Regions from separate parts of the Streptomyces sp. NPDC089424 genome, predicted to be linked through region 2. Evidence: predicted binding sites of a transcription regulator. Region 2 holds the regulator's gene; the other holds the start of a gene.
What was found. The regulator HrcA, encoded in region 2, represses chaperone genes, less so after heat shock. The targets are predictions, from matches to a motif close to TTNGCACTCNGNNNNNCNGAGTGCNAA.

Region 1 (10,279 bases), on a different contig from region 2:
CGGGTGGACGCCACGGTAGGGCCGCGACCGTAAGACCCCCGACACAGGTGTCAGGGACCGCCGTGCGGGCCGACGACGGTCGGCCCGACAGGTAGGGCCGCGAGGCCGTACCGCCGCCGTGAGGCGCGATGCAGGCCTGCCGCAGCGGGCCGCCGGGCTGGACCGCCATGAGGCTCAGACGCAGGCCCGCCATGGTGGATCATCGCGCTGGGCCGCGACGGCCCGCCACGCCGTGACCGTGAGGGCTGGCCTGCCAGGCTGGAACGCCGCTGTAGGGCTCCGGCGCAGGCCGCCACGCCACGGTGGGACCGCCGGGCTGGGCCGCGGTGGGTGGTCCGCCGGGCTGGACCGTCGCGCCGGACGTCAGGGCGTGACCGCGTGGGCTGGTCTGCCGGGCTGGAGCGTTGCCGTAGGGCTTCGGCGCATGCCCGTCACGATCGGGCTGGGCCGCGGCCGGAGGACCCCGTCGTAGGCCCGCCACGGTAGGAACCCGCGCGTGACTGCTACGTGGGCCCCCGGCGTGGAGCCCTCTCCAGGTCGTGGCCGGGGCGAATCTTTTGGAGAGATGGCCGAATGTTTCGGCAGGGCTTGGTGACGGGCGGGCCCGTAAAAGGGGGGTGCGGGGATACGATCGCCGGCATGACTCCACCGGAAAGCCCTCAGACCCGGACGGCAGGGCGGTCCTCGCAGAGCGCGACGCTCGCCGAGATCGCCCGCGAGGCCGGAGTCTCCGCGCCGACTGTTTCGAAGGTGCTCAACGGCCGGGCCGACGTCGCGCCCGCCACCCGCACCCGCGTCGAGGGGCTGCTGCGTGCCCACGGCTATCGGCGGCGCCGGGCCGAGGCGGCCCGCTCACCGCTGATCGACCTGGTCTTCCACGAGCTGGACAGCGCCTGGGCCCTGGAGGTCATCCGGGGCGTGGAGAACGTGGCCAGGGAGGCAGGCCTGAGCGTCGTGCTGTCCGAGAGCGCGGGCCGGCTGACGCCCGGGCGGACCTGGGCCGACCAGGTCGCCGCCCGCCGCCCGCACGGCGTGATCCTGGTGCTGAGCGAGCTCGACGAGTCCCAGCGGGCGCTGCTGACCAGCCGTTCCATCCCGTTCGTCGTGATGGACCCGGCGGGTGACCCGGGCACCGACGTGCCGTCGATCGGCGCGACCAACTGGCAGGGCGGGCTCGCCGCGACCCGGCATCTGGTCGAGCTGGGGCACACCCGGATCGGAGCGATCACCGGGCCGTCGCGGATGCTGTGCAGCCGGGCCCGGATGGACGGCTACCGGGCGGCGCTGGAGACCGCGGGACTGCCGGTCGACCCCTCGCTGGTCGTGACGGGCGACTTCCACCACGACGCCGGCTACCGGCTCGGTCTCCAGCTGCTGCGCCGCCCGGACCGGCCCACCGCCGTCTTCGCCGGCAACGACCTCCAGGCGCTCGGGCTGTACGAGGCGGCGCGCGAGCTGGGGCTGCGGGTGCCGCAGGACGTGAGCGTGGTCGGGTTCGACGACCTGCCGGTGGCGCGCTGGGTGGGCCCGCCGCTGACGACCGTACGGCAGCCGCTGACGGAGATGGCGGAGGCGGCGGCCCGGCTGGTGCTGGACCTGGGACGCGGGGACGCGGCCGCCGCCGCGACGCGGGTGGAGCTGGCCACGAGTCTGGTGGTGCGCAGCAGTACGGCCGCACCGCCGAAAATTTCGGACGGCCTTGTCCAGGAGAAGTCTTAGATTTTCCGAAGAAAAAGGGGTTCGCGTACCCGCTCGACATAATTCGGACGTACGTTCCTGTCCGTGACGGGACACATAACGGAACATGGCGGGGACGGGGACGAGGGTCCAAGAGGCGGACGGCCGAGGGCGCTGAGGATCGTGGGCCTGGCGCTCGCCGTCGCGCTGGTGCTCGGGGGCGCGGGGGCGGGCTGGGTCTACTGGCGGCTGAACGACAACATCACGAGCGTCGACATCAACGGCGCCCTCGGCGACGACCGCCCGGCGAAGCCGACGCCCTCCCTGGCCGCGTCCGCGTCGTCGCCGCCCCAGGAGGCCCTGAACATCCTGGTGCTGGGCTCGGACTCGCGCGGCGGCGCCGAGAACCAGGCCCTCGGGGGCGGCGACAGCGAGGGCGCCCGGTCGGACACCGCGATGGTCGTGCACCTCGGCCCCGGCCGCACCGAGGCGACCGTCGTGAGCATCCCGCGCGACACCCTGGTCACGCGCCCGTCCTGCCCGCTGGAGTCGGGCGGTGAGACGGCCGAGGCCCACGGCGTCATGTTCAACACCGCCTACGAGCGCGGCGGTCCGGTGTGCGCGGTGAAGACCGTGGAGTCGATGACCGGCGTCCGTATGGACCACTACATGGAGATCGACTTCGCCGGTTTCGCCGGGCTCGTGGACGCGCTCGGCGGGGTCACCGTCACCACTGAGGAGGACATCGACGACGAGGACAGCCATCTGACCCTGGAGGCCGGCACCCATCACCTCGACGGCAAGCAGGCGCTCGCCCTCGCCCGCACCCGGCACGGCATCGGGGACGGCAGCGACCTGGGGCGCATAGGCCTTCAGCACCTGTTGGTGAAGGCGTTGCTGGAGCAGATCGCCTCGACCAGCCTGCTGTCGGACCCGGCCCGTCTGTACGAGGTCGCGGACGCGGTGACCGGGAGCCTGACGACCGACACCGGTCTCGACTCGCTGCCGGAGCTGGTGGGGTTCGGGGAGAGCCTGCGGGGCCTGCGGGCGCACGCCATGAAGACGGTGATGATGCCGGTCCTCCCGGCGGCCTCCGACCCGAACCGGGTGGTGGCCGACGAGCCGGAGGCGGGGGACCTGTGGGAGTCGCTGCGGTAGGTGGGTCCGCGGGCGGGCGGTGCGGTACGCGGAGGGGTCGCTGAAAGTAGTTCAGAGAATTCTCGGCGGTGGTGTCGATAGGGGCCGGCGCCGTTCGACGCATGGGTGAGAGCAACATCCACGGCAGCCGCCACCACGGCAGCTGCCATCACGACCGAGGAGCCACCATGCCCCGTTACCTGTCGCTCGTGCAGATCGACGAGAAGAACGCCCCCGCCGAGGGCCCCAGCCCCGAGCTGATGCAGCGGATGGGGGAGCTGATCGAGGAGATGACCAAGGCCGGTGTGCTGCTGGACACCGCCGGGCTGACACCGACCGCGCAGGGCACCCGGGTGCGCTACGAGGGCGGGCAGATCTCCGTCACCGACGGGCCCTTCACCGAGACCAAGGAGGTCGTCGGCGGCTACGCCCTGGTCCAGGCCAAGGACATGGCCGAGGCGATCGAGTGGACCAAGCGGTTCCTGAAGGTCCACGAGGCGCACTGGACGGTCACCTGCGAGGTGCGTGAGGTCGCCGAGGGCTGAGTCCACCCGGTTCCGCTTGGCCCGGGGCCGCACGGGGTGTTCGATGGTGGGCTGTGGAACCACAGCCCACCGCCGCCCCCGGCGGCAGCGCGGACGCCGCCCGGCACGCCGTCGGGACCGTCTTCCGTATCGAGTCGCCCCGGATCATCGCCGCCGTCGCCCGGATCGTCCGGGACGTCGGCATCGCCGAGGAACTGGCGCAGGACGCGCTGGTCGCGGCGCTGGAGCAGTGGCCGCGGGACGGCGTGCCGGACAACCCCGGCGCCTGGCTCATGACCACGGCCCGGCATCGCGCCGTCGACCTGGTCCGGCGGCGGGAGAACTACGCCCGCAAGCTCCGGGAGATCGGCCGGGACCTGCCGGTTTCGGCCCCGCCCGAGGAACCCGCCGACCCGGACGACATCGACGACGACCTGCTGAGGCTGGTCTTCACGGCCTGCCACCCGGTGCTGTCCTCCGAGGCCCGCATCGCCCTCACCCTGCGCCTGCTCGGCGGCCTGACGACGCCCGAGATCGCCCGCGCGTTCCTGGTACCGGAGGCGACGGTCGCCCAGCGCATCGTCCGCGCCAAGCGCACGCTCGCGACGCGGAACATCGCCTTCGAGGTGCCCCACGGCCCCGACCGCGAGGCGCGTCTGTCCTCCGTCCTGGACGTCATCTACCTGATCTTCAACGAGGGGTACGCCGCCACGGCCGGCGACGACCTCCTGCGTCCCGGCCTCTGCGAGGACGCGCTGCGCCTGGCCCGCGTGCTGTCCGCTCTGATGCCCAAGGAGCCCGAGGTTCACGGTCTGACGGCCCTGCTGGAGTTCCAGGCCTCGCGCACGGCCGCCCGCACCGGCCCGCACGGCGAACCCGTGCTCCTGCGGGACCAGAACCGGCGCCGCTGGGACCGCCTCCTCGTCGCCCGTGGCATCACGGCGCTCACCCGTGCCGACGCCACCGCCGCCGGCCCCCCGGGCCCGTACGTCCTGCAGGCCGCCATCGCGGCGTGCCACGCCCACGCGTACACCTACGAGGAGACCGACTGGTCCCGCATCGCGACGCTGTACGGCCTGCTCGCCGCCCGCGCCCCGTCGCCGGTCGTCGAACTGAACCGCGCGGTGGCCGTCTCCCTGGCCGAAGGCCCCTCGCGCGCCCTGGAGATGGTCGACGCCCTGGCCGCCGAACCCGCGCTGCGCGACTACCACCTGCTGCCGAGCGTCCGCGGCGACCTGCTGCTCCGGCTGGGCCGTGCGCGGGAGGCCCGTGCGGAGTTCGAGCGCGCGGCGGCACTCGCCCGCAACGGGCGCGAACGTGAGCTGCTGCTGCGCCGGGCCGCAGACTGCGGCTGACCGGAGCCGTCGCCGCCGCGGGCCGGTCAGGCCACCGGGTGGCCGATCAGCATCGTCGGGGCACCCGCGACCCGGGTCAGGAACACCGTCGCGGAATGGGGGCCCTGCGGCTTCACCTTCCTGCGCAGTTCCTCCGGCTCCACCGCCGAGCCCCGCTTCTTCACGGTCAGGATCCCCACCTCCCGTTCCCGCAGCAGCGCCTTCAGCTTCTTGACGTTGAAGGGAAGCCGGTCGGTGATCTCGTAGGCGGAGGCGTACGGCGTCGGGTGCGCCTCGTCGGAGGTGACGTAGGCGATGGTCTCGTCGAGCAGCCCGCCGCCGACCTCGGCGGCCACCTCGGCGACCAGATGGGCGCGGACGACGGCGCCGTCGGGCTCGTACAGATAGCGCCCGACGGGGCGGACCGCCGGATTCGGCAGGCGCCGGGAGCGCAGGGTGCGCGGGCCGGGCAGAAGGGTGGCGCGCACCAGGCCGGGCTCCGTGCCGAACCACAGCACCGCCTCCTTCACGTCCCCGCCGTCCGAGATCCACTCCGCCTCGGCGGCCTCGGGCACCGCCTCGTGCGGGATGCCGGGCGCCACCTTGAGGGCGGCGTACCGGGCGGCGGCGGCCATCCGGACCGCCGAGGACAGGGGCGGCGAGTACGCCTCCGGATCGAAGATCCGGCCCCGCCCGCCGCGGCGCGCCGGGTCCACGAAGACGGCGTCGTACGCCGACACGTCCACGTCGGTGACGTCCGCCTCGCGCACCTCGATCAGCCCGTCCAGGCCCAGCGCCTCGGCGTTGGCCCGCGCGACGGCCGCCGTCAGCGGGTCGCGGTCCACGGCGAGGACACGGATCCCGGCGCGGGCGAGGGCGAGCGCGTCCCCGCCGATCCCGCAGCACAGGTCGGCCACGGAGGCCACGCCCAACTCGGCGAACCGCCGGGCGCGATGGGCCGCGACGCTCGCCCGCGTCGACTGCTCGACCCCGCCCGGTGTGAAGTACATCCGCTCCGCGTCCGCGGGACCGAACTTGGCCACCGCCCGCTGTCGCAGCCGCGCCTGGCCGAGCGCCGCCGACACCAGGTCGGCCGGGTGGTCGCGGCGCAGCCGGGTGGCGACGGCGAGTTCCTGGGCGGGGTCGGTGCCGCGCACCTCGTCGAGGAGGGCCCGGCCTTCGGGGGTGAGGAGAGGGGCGAGGTCGTTCACCGGGACATTGTCGGCCAGTCGGTGGATGGTCCGCCTCCGGCGGTGGTGTCAGCGGGGGTTCGGGGGTGTGGCCTGGGAGGATCCGGCCCCATGGAACTAGTAGTACAAAATGACAAAAAAGGTCCGAATGGCCGCCGGAGAGCCACGACGGTCATGGCGGGGGTCGCCGTGCTGGCCGCCGCCGCCGTGGCCTCGGGCTGCACCAGGAGCACCGAGGCGCCCCCGCCCCTCAAGGCGCCCCCGGCCCGGGCCCTCGACGGATACGCCGCCAAGCTCCGCGCCGAGCAGGCCGCCAGGGTCGCCGCCGCCAAGCGCTGGGGCCTGAAGGAGACCCCGCTGCGGGCGCCGGCACCGCCCGGGCGGAAGCCGGAGATCACCACCCGCGAGGGCTTCGAGGTGGACGGGCACGAGGAGCAGGGGCTTCCGCCGGTCTTCACGACCGTCCCCACCAAGGAGAAGGTCGTCTTCCTCACCATCGACGACGGCGCCGAGAAGGACCCGGCGTTCCTGCGGATGATGAGCGAGCTGAAGATCCCGTACACCGCGTTCCTCAGCGACTACCTGGTCAGCGAGGACTACGACTACTTCCGGCGGATGCAGGACAGGGGGGTGACCCTGAACAACCACACCCTGACCCACCCCTACCTGCCCGGACTGTCCTACGACGAGCAGAAGCACGAGATCTGCGGCATGCAGGACGTCATCGAGGAGCGCTACGGCAAGCGCCCGCTCCTGTTCCGCCCGCCCTACGGCAACTACAACTCCGACACCCTGCACGCCGCCAAGGACTGCGGTGTCACCCACGTACCGCTGTGGAACGAGGAGGTCTTCGTCGACCGCTGGGACTACCGCGAATGGGACCGGGACATCCACCCCGGCGACATCGTCCTCAGCCACTTCCGGGGCACCGACGACTGGGCGGGCGAGATGCCCGACATGATCCGCGTCTTCCTCGACAAGATCACGGCGAAGGGCTACGCGGTGGGCCGCCTGGAGGACTACCTGTGATTCGGCGCGGGTGGACGGCCGGGGCCGCGGTACTGCTGGCCCTGCTCGCCGGCTGCGCCCTGCCCGACGGCCCGCGCGGGCGGTCCGTGGAGGCGGGGGCGGCACCCGGCTCGGCGGCCTCGGGGCTGCCGCCCCACCTGCGCTGGGGGCTGTCCGCGCCGTTCTCCCCGCCGCCCTCGCCCGTGCGGCACCTGGCCCGGCCCGCGGACGGTCTCGCCCCCGTGCTGGACCGCATCCCGACCACCCACAAGGTCGTCTTCCTCACCTTCGACGACGGCGCCGAGAAGGACCCCCGCTTCGTCGACATGGTCCGTGAACTGCGCCTGCCCGTCAGCATGTTCCTCACCGACAGTGTCGTCGGCCCCGGCTACGGCCACTTCGCGCGGCTCCGCTCGGTCGGCGCGAGCGTGCAGAACCACACCCTCGACCACGCCGCCCTGCGCGGGGTGCCGTACGCCGGCCAGCGCGCCGAGATCTGCGGCCAGCAGCAGAAGCTCCGGGCCCGCTTCGGTCTCCGCCCGCATCTGTTCCGCCCGCCCTACGGCACGTACGACACGACGACCCGCAAGGCGGCCGTGGACTGCGGCATCAAGGCGATCGTCCTGTGGCGCGCCACGATGGACGCGGCCGACCTCACCTTCACCGAGGGCCCCGCCCGGCTGCGCCCCGGCGACATCGTCTCGGTCCCCTCGACCGAGACCCCCGAACCCAAGCTCCGCGAACGCACGACCCGCCTGCTGCGCCGGGTCCAGGAGGCGGGGCTGACGGTGGGGCGGCTGGAGGACTATCTGTGACACCGGCGCTCCCGGGGACGCGCCGCTGAATCCGTGACGGACGCGCCGGTGAAGGGGCCTGACGGGGCGCCGCGGGGCCGACGCGCCGCGACCGATTGGCACTCCGCTTGACCGAGTGCTAATCGCAGTCATAGTCTCGGCTCTGGCACTCCCCACTGGAGAGTGCCAACACAGCGACGGGCAGGTCCGGCACCCGCGACGACGGATCCACCTGGTCGCCACCTCAGACAGTTAACCCCGTGAGATCTCCGAAGGGGGAGGTCGGATCGTGACGACCACCAGCTCCAAGGTTGCCATCAAGCCGCTCGAGGACCGCATCGTGGTCCAGCCGCTCGACGCCGAGCAGACCACCGCCTCTGGCCTGGTCATTCCGGACACCGCCAAGGAGAAGCCCCAGGAGGGCGTCGTCCTGGCCGTGGGCCCGGGCCGCTTCGAGGACGGCAACCGCCTTCCGCTCGACGTTTCCGTCGGCGACGTCGTCCTGTACAGCAAGTACGGCGGCACCGAGGTGAAGTACAACGGCGAGGAGTACCTCGTCCTCTCGGCTCGCGACGTCCTCGCGATCATCGAGAAGTAGTTCACCCACAGCACACCGTTTTGAGCTGCGCCCCTGGCCCCCGCGACCGTTAACGAAGCCGGGCGTCCGGGGCGCAGTTCGTTTACCGCAGACTTTCCGAGAGGGCTCCCGCTGCCATGGCGAAGATCCTGAAGTTCGACGAGGACGCCCGTCGCGCCCTCGAGCGCGGCGTCAACAAGCTCGCCGACACGGTGAAGGTGACGATCGGCCCCAAGGGCCGCAACGTCGTCATCGACAAGAAGTTCGGCGCTCCCACCATCACCAACGACGGCGTCACCATCGCCCGTGAGGTCGAGGTCGAGGACCCCTACGAGAACCTCGGCGCCCAGCTGGTGAAGGAGGTGGCGACCAAGACCAACGACATCGCGGGTGACGGTACGACCACCGCGACCGTCCTGGCGCAGGCGCTGGTCCGCGAGGGCCTGCGGAACGTCGCCGCCGGCGCCTCCCCGGCCGCCCTGAAGAAGGGCATCGACGCCGCGGTCAGGGCCGTCTCCGACGACCTGCTGGCCTCCGCCCGCCCGATCGACGAGAAGTCCGACATCGCGGCCGTCGCCGCGCTGTCCGCCCAGGACCAGCAGGTCGGCGAGCTGATCGCCGAGGCGATGGACAAGGTCGGCAAGGACGGTGTCATCACCGTCGAGGAGTCCAACACCTTCGGTCTGGAGCTGGACTTCACCGAGGGCATGGCCTTCGACAAGGGCTACCTGTCGCCGTACTTCGTGACGGACCAGGAGCGCATGGAGGCCGTCCTCGACGACCCGTACATCCTCATCCACCAGGGCAAGATCGCCGCGATCGCGGACCTCCTGCCGCTGCTGGAGAAGATCATCCAGAGCAACGCCTCGAAGCCGCTGCTGATCATCGCCGAGGACGTCGAGGGCGAGGCCCTCTCCACCCTCGTCGTGAACAAGATCCGCGGCACCTTCAACGCCACCGCCGTGAAGGCCCCCGGCTTCGGCGACCGCCGCAAGGCGATGCTCCAGGACATGGCGACCCTCACCGGCGCCACGGTCATCTCCGAGGAGGTCGGCCTCAAGCTCGACCAGGTCGGTCTGGACATCCTCGGCAGCGCCCGCCGCGTCACCGTCACCAAGGACGACACCACGATCGTCGACGGTGCCGGCAACAAGGCGGACGTCGAGGGCCGGATCGCGCAGATCAAGGCCGAGATCGAGGCCACGGACTCCGACTGGGACCGCGAGAAGCTCCAGGAGCGCCTCGCGAAGCTGGCCGGCGGCGTGTGCGTGATCAAGGTCGGCGCCGCCACCGAGGTGGAGCTGAAGGAGAAGAAGCACCGTCTGGAGGACGCCATCTCCGCGACCCGCGCCGCGGTCGAGGAGGGCATCGTCTCCGGTGGTGGCTCCGCGCTCGTCCACGCCGTGAAGGTGCTGGACGACAACCTCGGCAAGGAGGGTGACGAGGCCACCGGTGTCGCCGTCGTCCGCCGCGCCGCCGTCGAGCCGCTGCGCTGGATCGCCGAGAATGCCGGCCTGGAGGGCTACGTCATCGTCTCCAAGGTGGCCGAGCTGGAGAAGGGCAGCGGCTACAACGCCGCCACCGGCGAGTACGGCGACCTGATCAAGTCCGGTGTCATCGACCCGGTCAAGGTCACCCGCTCCGCCCTGGAGAACGCCGCCTCCATCGCCTCCCTGCTGCTCACGACCGAGACCCTGGTCGTCGAGAAGAAGGAAGAGGAGCCGGAGGCCGCGGCCGGCCACGGTCACGGCCACGCGCACTGACCTCAGCCGTACCAGGTGAGGCCCGGCACCCGAGGGGTGCCGGGCCTCCCTGTTTCCCCTCGCGGGCTCTAGCGCTCCATCTCCTCGAAGACGCCCAGCTGTTCCATCAGCCCCAGGCGGTCGTACTCCCACCAGCCCTCGGCGAGCTTTCCGTCCCCGCCGCACCGGAAGACCGTGGTCCCCGTCATCGTGACGTCCTTGCCGGTGGCCGCGATGCCCAGGAACTCGCCCTTGTGCCTGGCCCTCCAGAACCACCGGGCGCACACCCGGTCGCC
Region 2 (10,279 bases):
GCGACCACCATCCCTCCCGGCCGCCCCGGGACGGGGACGGCACGGCGGCGTGCGACCCGCCCGAGTACGGCCGCGGGCTGCGGCTGGTCGCCGCGCTCTCCGAGTCCTGGGGCGTGACGTACCGGCGGGGCGCCAAGTCGGTGTGGGCGCGGATGTCCGCCGACGTGTGCCCGGACGCCGAGGGGTACGACCCCGAGGAGACGGGGTTCTTCGGTGCCGAGCTGCTCGCGCCCGCGCCGCAGCGGGCCGAGCGGGACCGGGACTGGCTCGGGCGGGGCGCGCTGTCCTTCCTCGCCGAGGCCTCCGACCTGCTCGCCGGGCAGCTCGACGAGGATCTGGTCGCCGCGCTCACCGGACAGCTGATCGTGCCCCGGCTCGCCGACTGGTGCGCGGTCTGGCTGGAGGACGAGGCCCTGGGCGGCGGGGCGGGCGCACCGCGCCTGGCGCGCGTGTGGCACACCAGCGAGGAGCGGATCGAGGAACTCCGCCGCTGTCTGGAGAAGGAGCCACCGCGCCCCGCCGAGGGCCTCACACCGTCGGGCCCGACTCCCTACCCGTGGCCGTCCGACCCATGGCCCGCGGATCCCTGGCCCAGCGAGCCACGGGGCGACGGCATCCTGCCCGGGGGCACGCCGACGGGCACGGCCCCCGCCACCGGGCCTTCTCGCGCGGCCCGCACGGCTCCCGGCCCCGGAGCGTCCCCGGCCGCCGCCGGTACGCCGCGCGGCCCCGGTGTCCCCGCGGTGCCCGGTGACGGGGCCGACGGCACGGGCGGTCCGACCGGGGCCGGTGCGGCGATCCGTGCACCCGGTGTTTCCTCCGGTGCCGGGGTCTCCCGTCCGGGCGGGACGGACCACGGCGGCAGTGCCTTGGCCTACCGGCTCGTCGCCGGGGGGCGGCCGCTCGGGACCTTGGTCATCGGGCGGGCCGGCCTCCTCGGCTTCCCGGACGAGATCACCGGGCTCGTCGAGGACCTGAGCCGACGGGTGGCGCTGGCCATCGGCGCGGCCCGGCAGTACGCCCGGCAGGCCACCATCAGCGCCGTGCTCCAGCGTGGCCTGCTGCCCGGAGCGGTGGCGCAGATCCCCGGCGTGCGCAGCGCCCTGGTCCACGAGCCCTGCGACAAGGGCGGCCCCAGCGGCGACTTCTACGACCTCTTCCCGGCCGGCGACGGGCGCTGGTGCTTCGCCATCGGGGACGTGCAGGGCAAGGGGCCCGAGGCGGCCGTCGTGATCGGGCTGGCCCGCCCCTGGCTGCGGCTGCTGGCCCGCGAGGGCTACCGCGTCGCCGACGTCCTCGACCGCCTCAACCAGCTCCTGCTCGACGACGCCACGGAGGCCGCCGACGCGGCCGCCCGCGCCCTGGTCGGGCCCGCCGGCCCCGGCGAGGGGCCGCAGACCCGCTTCCTCTCGCTCCTGTACGGCGAGCTCGCCCCCTTCGACGGCGGCGTCCGCTGCACCGTCGCCTCCGCCGGGCACCCGCTGCCGCTGCTCCTCGGGCCCGGCGGCGACGTCCGCACGGCGGCGCGGCCCCAGACCCTGCTCGGCGTCGTGGAGGACGAGACGTACGTCAGCGAGACCTTCGAGCTGCGGCCCGGCGACACGCTGCTGTGCGTCACGGACGGGGTGACCGAGCGCCGCAGCGGCTCGCGCCAGTTCGACGACGGGGACGGCCTGGCGGCGGCGCTGGCGGGGTGCGCGGGGATGAGCGCGGAGCTGATCGCCGAGCGGATCCGGCACCTGGTCCACGAGTTCGGCGGACGCCCGCCGGAGGACGATCTGGCGCTGCTGGTGCTCCAGGCGGAGTGACGCCCGGCGTACGGGACAATGGAGGACATGCCTTCCGCACTTCCCGACGGCGAGCCCGTCCCGCACGACGGCGCGCTGCCCCCGGCCGCGCTCGCCGGGGCGGCGGACCGACCCCTCGGGTTCTATCTGCACGTCCCGTACTGCGCCACCCGCTGCGGCTACTGCGACTTCAACACCTACACGGCCACCGAGCTGCGCGGCACGGGCGGCGTGCTCGCCTCGCGCGACAACTACGCCGACACCCTGATCGACGAGATCCGGCTCGCCCGCAAGGTGCTCGGCGACGACCCCCGCGAGGTCCGTACGGTCTTCGTCGGCGGCGGTACGCCGACCCTGCTGGCCGCGGACGACCTCGTCCGGATGCTGGGAGCGGTCCGGGAGGAGTTCGGGCTGGCACCGGACGCCGAGATCACGACCGAGGCGAATCCGGAGTCGGTCGACCCGGCATATCTCGCGGCCCTGCGCGAGGGGGGCTACAACCGGGTGTCGTTCGGGATGCAGAGCGCGAAGCAGCACGTGCTGAAGGTCCTGGACCGCACGCACACCCCCGGCCGGCCCGAGGCGTGCGTCGCGGAGGCCCGGGCGGCCGGGTTCGAGCATGTGAACCTGGACCTGATCTACGGCACCCCGGGGGAGTCCGACGACGACTGGCGGGCGTCGCTCGACGCGGCGCTCGCCGCCGGGCCTGACCACATCAGCGCGTACGCGCTGATCGTCGAGGAGGGCACCCAGCTCGCCCGCCGGATCCGGCGGGGCGAGGTGCCGATGACGGACGACGACGTGCACGCCGACCGGTACCTGATCGCGGAGGACCGGCTGTCCGCGGCCGGGTTCGCGTGGTACGAGGTGTCCAACTGGGCCACCTCCGAGGCCGCGCGCTGTCTGCACAACGAGCTGTACTGGCGGGGCGCCGACTGGTGGGGCGCGGGACCGGGCGCCCACAGCCACGCGGGTGGCGTGCGCTGGTGGAACGTGAAGCACCCCGGCGCCTACGCCGCCGCGCTCGCGGAGGGCCGCTCCCCGGGCGCGGGCCGCGAGGTGCTCACCGAGGAGGACCGCCGCGTGGAGCGCGTCCTGCTGGAGCTGCGCCTGCGCGAGGGCGTGCCGCTGTCGCTGCTGCGGGAACAGGGCCGTGCGGCCGCCGGGCGCGCCCTGGCGGACGGCCTCCTCCAGGAGGCGCCGTACGCCGAGGGGCGTGCCGTGCTCACCCTGCGGGGCCGCCTCCTGGCGGACGCCGTGGTGCGGGACCTCGTCGACTGATCGCGCCGGTCGGCGCGGACCAGGGCGGATCAGCGCAGCGGCTGCGTTCCGATGACGGAGAGCAGCTGGCCCGGGCGCATGGGAGGCCCTCCGGGGGAGCAGAAGCTGTACAGCCGGCTGCGCGGCACCGAAGAGGCCGAGCGGGTCCGGCAGCTCTCCGAACGGCTCGTGGGCGTCCCGTCCTCGGGGTAGCGCGGCGGACACGCGGTCCTGGTACGGCCGCCGCGCGGGACCTCGCTCAGGGCTGCGCCGTGACGAAGTCGATCAGTTCCTCCACGCGGCCCAGCAGCTCCGGCTCCAGGTCCTTGTAGGACCCCACCCGCTTCAGGATCGCCTGCCACACGGCCCCCGTGTTCTCCGACGGCCAGCCCAGGGCCCGGCACACGCCCGTCTTCCAGTCCTGCCCCCGCGGCACGGACGGCCACGCGGGGATGCCCAGTGCCGACGGCTTCACCGCCTCCCACAGGTCGATGTACGGGTGGCCCACCACCAGGGCGTGCTCGCTCGTCACCGACTCGGCGATACGCCATTCCTTCGTGCCGGGCACCAGGTGGTCCACCAGCACGCCCAGCCGGGCGTCCGGGCCCGGCGCGAAGGACCGCACGATCGCCGGCAGGTCGTCCACGCCCTCCAGGTACTCCACGACCACGCCCTCGACGCGCAGGTCGTCGCCCCAGACCTTCTCGACGAGCTCGGCGTCGTGCCGGCCCTCGACGTAGATGCGGCCGGCCTGGGCCACGCGCGCGCGTGCGCCGGGAACGGCGACCGAACCGGAGGCGGTGCGGGTGGGCCGTTCCGGACCGGTGGCGGGCCGCACCAGGGTCACCACGCGGCCCTCCAGCAGAAAGCCCCGGGGCTCCAGGGGGAACACCCGGTGCTTGCCGAAGCGGTCCTCCAGGGTCACCGTGCCCGCCTCGCAGCGGATCACCGCGCCGCAGAAGCCGGTGCCGGGCTCCTCGACCACCAGACCTGGCTCCGCGGCGACCTCCGGCACGGGTCGGGGCTTCTTCCACGGCGGTGTCAGGTCCGGAGAGTACTGGCGCATTCGCATGACGATATGGACAGCTCGCCGGGTCATTCGAGCGACACGCCGAACCGCGCGGCCAGCGCGTCGCGCTGGCGCCGCACGAACGCGGCGTCCACGACCGCACCGTGACCGGGCACGTACAGCGCGTCCTCGCCGCCGAGGCGCAGCAGCCGGTCGAGGGCGGCGGGCCAGTGGGACGGTACGGCGTCGGGGCCCGCCTGCGGCTCGCCGGACTCCTCGACGAGGTCGCCGCAGAAGACCACCTCGGGGTCGCCCGCGCCGTGCCCGGGGACCAGCACCACGAGGTCGTGGGCCGTGTGCGCGGGGCCCACGTTGGCGAGCAGGACCTGGCGGCCGGGATCCAGGTCGAGGGTCCACTCGCCGCTGACGAGATGGCGGGGCGCGACCAGCGTGTCCGTCGCCTCCTGGGCGGCCGCGGCGTCCAGGCCGTGGCGGACGGCGTCCGCGCGCAGCTCCTCCCGGCCGCGCCGCCCCCCGAGCACGGTCTCGGCGCCGACCGCGCCGAAGACCTCCGCGCCGGCGAACGCCGCGGCGCCGAGGACGTGGTCGAAGTGGGGGTGCGTGAGCGCGAGATGGGTCACACGCCGCCCGGCGAGGGCCTCCGCCCGCGCCCGCAGCGCCGCACCCTCCGCGAGGCTCGACCCCGCGTCGATCAGCAGCGCCGCGCCCCGGCCGGTCACCAGCCCCACCGTGCAGTCCCACCCCGGCAGCCGGCACCGCCCGACACCGCCGGCGAGCCGCTCCCAGCCCACCTCTTCCCAAGTCACGCTCATACGGCGACGCTAGGCCCTGTCGCGGTGTTCGCGCCCGCCCGGCGGCGAAGGTCCGGAATCGGGAGCACGGTGGCAGGGGCGACAGGCCCGACGGGCCCGCCGTCCGCCCCCGTCCGGCACGACCTGGCAGGACGGGCCTTGCCCGGGGCGTACCCGACGGCCGTACACTGGGCCGGTAAGGCTGGCACTCGCGTCTGTCGAGTGCCAGGGGGAGCGCCCAGGGGACGACGTACTGGAGGTGCGCGCGGATGCTCAGTGAACGACGGCTGCAGGTACTGCGCGCGATCGTCCAGGACTACGTGGGTACGGAGGAGCCGGTCGGTTCCAAGGCGCTCACCGAACGGCACAGTCTCGGCGTCTCCCCGGCGACGGTCCGCAACGACATGGCGGCGCTGGAGGACGAGGGGTTCATCGCCCAGCCGCACACCAGCGCCGGGCGGATCCCGACCGACAAGGGCTACCGGCTCTTCGTGGACAAGCTCGCCGAGGTCAAGCCGCTGACGGCGCCGGAGCGGCGCGCGATCCAGAACTTCCTCGACGGCGCCGTCGACCTGGACGACGTGGTCACCCGGACCGTGCGGCTGCTCGCGCAGCTCACCCGGCAGGTCGCCGTCGTGCAGTACCCGTCGCTGACCCGCTCCACCGTGCGGCACGTGGAGCTGCTGTCGATGGCGCCCGCACGCGTGATGCTGGTGCTGATCACCGACACCGGGCGGGTCGAGCAGCGGATGGTCGACTGCCCGGCCCCCTTCGGCGAGGCGTCGCTGGCCGATCTGCGGGCGCGGCTGAACAGCCGGGTCGCGGGCCGCCGTTTCACGGATGTGCCGCAACTGGTGCAGGATCTGCCCGAGGCCTTCGAGGCGGAGGACCGCGGCACGGTCCAGACGGTGCTCGCCACGCTGCTGGAGACACTGGTCGAGGAGACGGAGGAGCGGCTGGTGATCGGCGGGACGGCCAATCTCACCCGCTTCGGACATGACTTCCCCCTCACCATCCGGCCGGTGCTGGAGGCACTGGAGGAGCAGGTCGTGCTCCTCAAGTTGCTTGGCGAGGCGAAGGATTCGGGCATGACCGTGCGCATCGGGCACGAGAACGCCCATGAGGGACTCAACTCCACCTCGGTGGTGTCGGTGGGCTACGGTTCGGGCGGCGAGGCGGTTGCCAAGCTCGGCGTGGTCGGACCGACCCGCATGGATTACCCGGGAACGATGGGAGCGGTACGCGCAGTGGCACGGTACGTCGGACAGATCCTGGCGGAGTCGTAAGTGGCCACGGACTACTACGCCGTCCTCGGCGTGCGCCGCGACGCGTCGCAGGAAGAGATCAAGAAGGCCTTCCGGCGGCTCGCACGCGAGCTGCATCCGGACGTCAACCCGGATCCGAAGACCCAGGAGCGGTTCAAGGAGATCAACGCCGCCTACGAGGTGCTCTCGGACCCGCAGAAGAAGCAGGTCTACGACCTCGGCGGCGACCCCCTCTCGCAGGCCGGCGCCGCGGGTGGCGCGGGCGGCTTCGGCGCGGGTGGCTTCGGGAACTTCTCGGACATCATGGACGCGTTCTTCGGTACGGCGTCGCAGCGCGGGCCGCGCTCGCGCACCCGCCGGGGCCAGGACGCGATGATCCGTATCGAGATCGAGCTGGACGAGGCGGCCTTCGGCACGACGAAGGACATCCAGGTCGACACGGCCATCGTCTGCTCCACGTGCAGCGGTGAGGGAGCGGCGCCGGGTACGGCGGCGCAGACCTGCGACATGTGCCGCGGCCGTGGCGAGGTGTCGCAGGTCACCCGGTCCTTCCTGGGCCAGGTCATGACCTCGCGCCCCTGCCCGCAGTGCCAGGGCTTCGGCACCGTGGTCCCGAACCCGTGCCCGGAGTGCGCGGGCGACGGCCGGGTGCGCTCCCGCCGCACCCTGACGGTCAAGATCCCGGCCGGCGTCGACAACGGCACGCGTATCCAGCTCGCCGGCGAGGGCGAGGTCGGGCCCGGCGGCGGTCCCGCCGGCGACCTCTACGTCGAGATCCACGAGCTGCCGCACGCGACCTTCCAGCGTCGCGGTGACGACCTGCACTGCACGGTCACGATCCCGATGACGGCGGCGTCCCTAGGCACCAAGGTGCCGCTGGAGACCCTGGACGGCATGGAGGAGGTCGACATCCGCCCGGGCACCCAGTCCGGCCAGTCGATCCCGCTGCACGGCCGGGGCGTCACGCACCTGCGCGGCGGCGGTCGCGGCGACCTCATCGTGCACGTCGAGGTCCAGACCCCGACCAAGCTGGACGTGGAGCAGGAGCGCCTCCTGCGCGAGCTGGCCAAGCTGCGCGGCGAGGAACGGCCCACGGGCCAGTTCCAGCCGGGTCAGCAGGGTCTGTTCTCGCGGTTGAAGGACGCGTTCAACGGGCGCTGAGAATGCGCGCGGCGCGGGCGCCGAGGCCGGCCGGGGGTCCGGGGGTCGTCCCCCGGGCAGGCACAGTCAGCCGGGCCAGCAGGGTCTGTTCTCGCGGTTGAAGGACGCGTTCAACGGGCGCTGAGAACGCGCGCGGCGCGGGCGCCGAGGCCGGCCGGGGGTCCGGGGGTCGTCCCCCGGGCAGGCACAGTCAGCCGGGCCGGCAGGGTCTGTTCTCGCGGTTGAAGGACGCGTTCAACGGGCGCTGAGGGGTCGAGCGGCGCGGGTGCCCGGGGCATGGGGCGCGCGGGCCGCTGTCGGGCCCTGCCGGGCGGCAGGGTCGATTCGGACTTGTTCGGAGGACGTGACAACATGCCGTCATGTCCTCCGCACTGACCGATCTCGTCCCGCTTCCGATCGTGCAGGCCCCCATGGCGGGCGGCGTCTCCGTACCGCAGCTCGTCGCGGCCGTGTCCGAGGCCGGCGGGCTGGGTTTCCTCGCGGCCGGCTACAAGACGGCCGACGGCATGTACCAGGAGATCAAACAGGTGCGGGGGCTCACGGGCCTCCCCTTCGGCGTGAACCTCTTCATGCCGCAGTCCGAGTACGCCGAGCCCGCCGCCGTCGACGTCTACGCGCACCAGCTGGCCGGCGAGGCCGCCTGGTACGAGACCGAGCTCGGGGACCCCGACAGCGGCCGTGACGACGGCTACGAGGCCAAGCTCGCGGTGCTGCTGGACAACCCGGTGCCGGTGGTCTCCTTCCACTTCGGCGTCCCCTCCCGCGAGGTCCTCGACGCGCTGCGCCGGGCCGGAACGTTCACCCTGGTCACCGCCACCACCGCCGACGAGGCCCGGGCCGTCGAGCAGGCGGGCGCGGACGCCGTGATCGTGCAGGGCGCCGAGGCCGGCGGCCACCAGGGCACCCACCGGGACACCCCCGAGAACGACGGCTCGGCCGTCGGTCTGCTCTCCCTGCTGGGCCAGGTCCGCGAGGCGGTGGGCCTGCCGCTGATCGCCGCCGGCGGCATCATGCGCGGCAGCCAGATCGCCGCCGTGCTGGCGGCCGGCGCGAGCGCGGCGCAGCTCGGCACGGCCTTCCTCGCCACCGCCGAGTCCGGCGCCAACGCCGTGCACAAGCAGGCGCTCACCAACCCGCTGTTCGTGCGGACGGCGCTCACCCGCGCCTTCTCCGGCCGCCCCGCCCGCGGCCTGGTCAACCGCTTCCTGCGCGAGCACGGCCCCTACGCTCCCGCCGCCTACCCCGAGATCCACCACCTGACCTCCCCGATCCGCAAGGCCGCCGCGAAGGCGGGCGACGCGCAGGGCATGGCGCTGTGGGCGGGGCAGGGGCACCGGATGGCGCGTGAGCTGCCGGCCGGGCAGCTGGTGGAGGTGCTGGCGGCCGAGCTGGCGGCGGCCGGGACAGCGTTGTCCGGCCGGGGCGGTGCCGGATGACGGCGCCGGTGTTCGTCGTCGCCCACTTCGACGCGGGCGGCGGCGGGCGGTACGTCCTGGACGGGCCCGAGGGCCGGCACGCGGTCTCCGTGAAGCGGCTGCGGGCCGGTGAGGACGTGGTCCTCACCGACGGGGCCGGGCGCTGGGCGGAGTGCGTGGTCGTGGACACCGAGGGCAAGGACCGGCTGATCGTCCACATGGACTCGGTGGCCGAGGAACCGGTCGCGCAGCCGCGCGTCACGATCGTGCAGGCCCTGCCCAAGGGCGACCGGGGCGAACTGGCCGTGGAGACCATGACCGAGGTCGGGGTCGACGCGATCGTGCCCTGGGCCGCGTCGCGCTGCATCACGCAGTGGAAGGGCGACCGTGGCGCCAAGGCCCTGGCCAAGTGGCGGGCCACCGCGCGCGAGGCGGGCAAGCAGTCCCGGCGGGTGCGCTTCCCCGAGGTTACGGACGCGGCGACGAGCAAGCAGGTCGCCGCACTGCTGGCGAAGGCCGGCTTCGCCGCCGTACTGCACGAGAGCGGTGAGGAGCCGCTGGCCGCGGCCGAACTGCCCACCGAGGGCGAGATCGTGCTGGTCGTCGGCCCCGAAGGGGGCGTGGCCCCCGAGGAGTTGTCCCTATTCGCCGAGGCCGGGGCACCCGCCTTGCGCCTCGGGCCGTCCGTGTTGCGCACCTCGACGGCCGGTACCGCGGCGGCGGCCCTGCTGCTCGGCCGTACCGGACGCTGGTCCTGATCCCCACCCGGGAGGACGTCATGGAACTCGCCCACGTCAGGCTCCTGGTCAGCGACTTCGCCGCCTGCTACCGCTTCTACGCCGAGGTCCTCGGCCTCAAGCCGCAGTCCGGCGCCGCCGAGGGCCCCTACGAGAAGTTCAGTCCCACGACCGGTGCCGCCGGCATCGTCCTCCAGGACCGCGCGACGATGGCGGGCCTGCTCGGCGAGGTGAACGACACCGTCTCGGGCCACCGTTCCCTCGTCGTCCTGCGGGTGGACGACCTCGACGCCACCTGCGACCGCGTCATCTCCCGCGGCGCGACCCTGCTGCACGGCCCGGCCGCCACGGCGGACCGCATGCGCACCGCCCACCTCAAGGACCCCGAGGGCAACCTGGTGGAACTCCAGGAGTGGCAGCTCCTGAACGTCTGACGCGGGATGGCCGTACGCGCTCTGTCGCGACGGACGGGAGGGTGGGACGCTGCCGTGCATGGGGGCCTTGCGAGTGACTCGAAGCCGGCGCCGGACGCGGGCTGCCGGTGTGGTGGTGGCGTTCGTGGCAGGCGCGGGCGCGCTGGTCGCCTGCGAGCCGGGGACGATGAGTTCGGCGACCGTGGCCTGGACGACGGACGAGCTGGTGACGCGGGAGCTGGAGCGGCGCGAGGTCGCGGTGCAGTGGCTCACCTGCACGGCGCAACTCGGGGACACGAGCGCGTCGGCGACGCCCTCGGCGAGCGTGCGCAACGTCGCCGACGTCGACTGCGAGGGCCGGACCACCGACGGCCGGGACATCACCGTCACCGGGGAGGTGACCCGCGCGGTCGGCGGCGC

Region 1: groES (co-chaperone GroES) is a predicted target of HrcA. The motif match lies at 7,781-7,807, and genes of this name have one in related genera.

What each region holds. Positions count from the first base shown of each region.
Region 1 is NZ_JBIVHU010000009.1:238,357-248,635, forward strand. Features, by position in the region: gene ACIP2X_RS32165 (LacI family DNA-binding transcriptional regulator) at 640-1,719, shown strand; gene ACIP2X_RS32170 (LCP family protein) at 1,777-2,835, shown strand; gene ACIP2X_RS32175 (YciI family protein) at 3,003-3,359, shown strand; gene ACIP2X_RS32180 (RNA polymerase sigma factor) at 3,413-4,693, shown strand; gene ACIP2X_RS32185 (methyltransferase domain-containing protein) at 4,720-5,883, opposite strand; gene ACIP2X_RS32190 (polysaccharide deacetylase family protein) at 5,974-6,891, shown strand; gene ACIP2X_RS32195 (polysaccharide deacetylase family protein) at 6,891-7,685, shown strand; gene groES (co-chaperone GroES) at 7,954-8,262, shown strand; gene groL (chaperonin GroEL) at 8,379-10,004, shown strand; gene ACIP2X_RS32210 (ester cyclase) at 10,073-10,279, opposite strand, start outside.
Region 2 is NZ_JBIVHU010000006.1:380,838-391,116, reverse strand. Features, by position in the region: gene ACIP2X_RS26640 (SpoIIE family protein phosphatase) at 1-1,808, shown strand, start outside; gene hemW (radical SAM family heme chaperone HemW) at 1,836-3,068, shown strand; gene ACIP2X_RS26630 (DUF3097 domain-containing protein) at 3,307-4,113, opposite strand; gene ACIP2X_RS26625 (MBL fold metallo-hydrolase) at 4,143-4,889, opposite strand; gene hrcA (heat-inducible transcriptional repressor HrcA) at 5,138-6,154, shown strand; gene dnaJ (molecular chaperone DnaJ) at 6,155-7,294, shown strand; gene ACIP2X_RS26610 (nitronate monooxygenase) at 7,654-8,730, shown strand; gene ACIP2X_RS26605 (16S rRNA (uracil(1498)-N(3))-methyltransferase) at 8,727-9,467, shown strand; gene ACIP2X_RS26600 (VOC family protein) at 9,488-9,880, shown strand; gene ACIP2X_RS26595 (hypothetical protein) at 9,939-10,279, shown strand, end outside.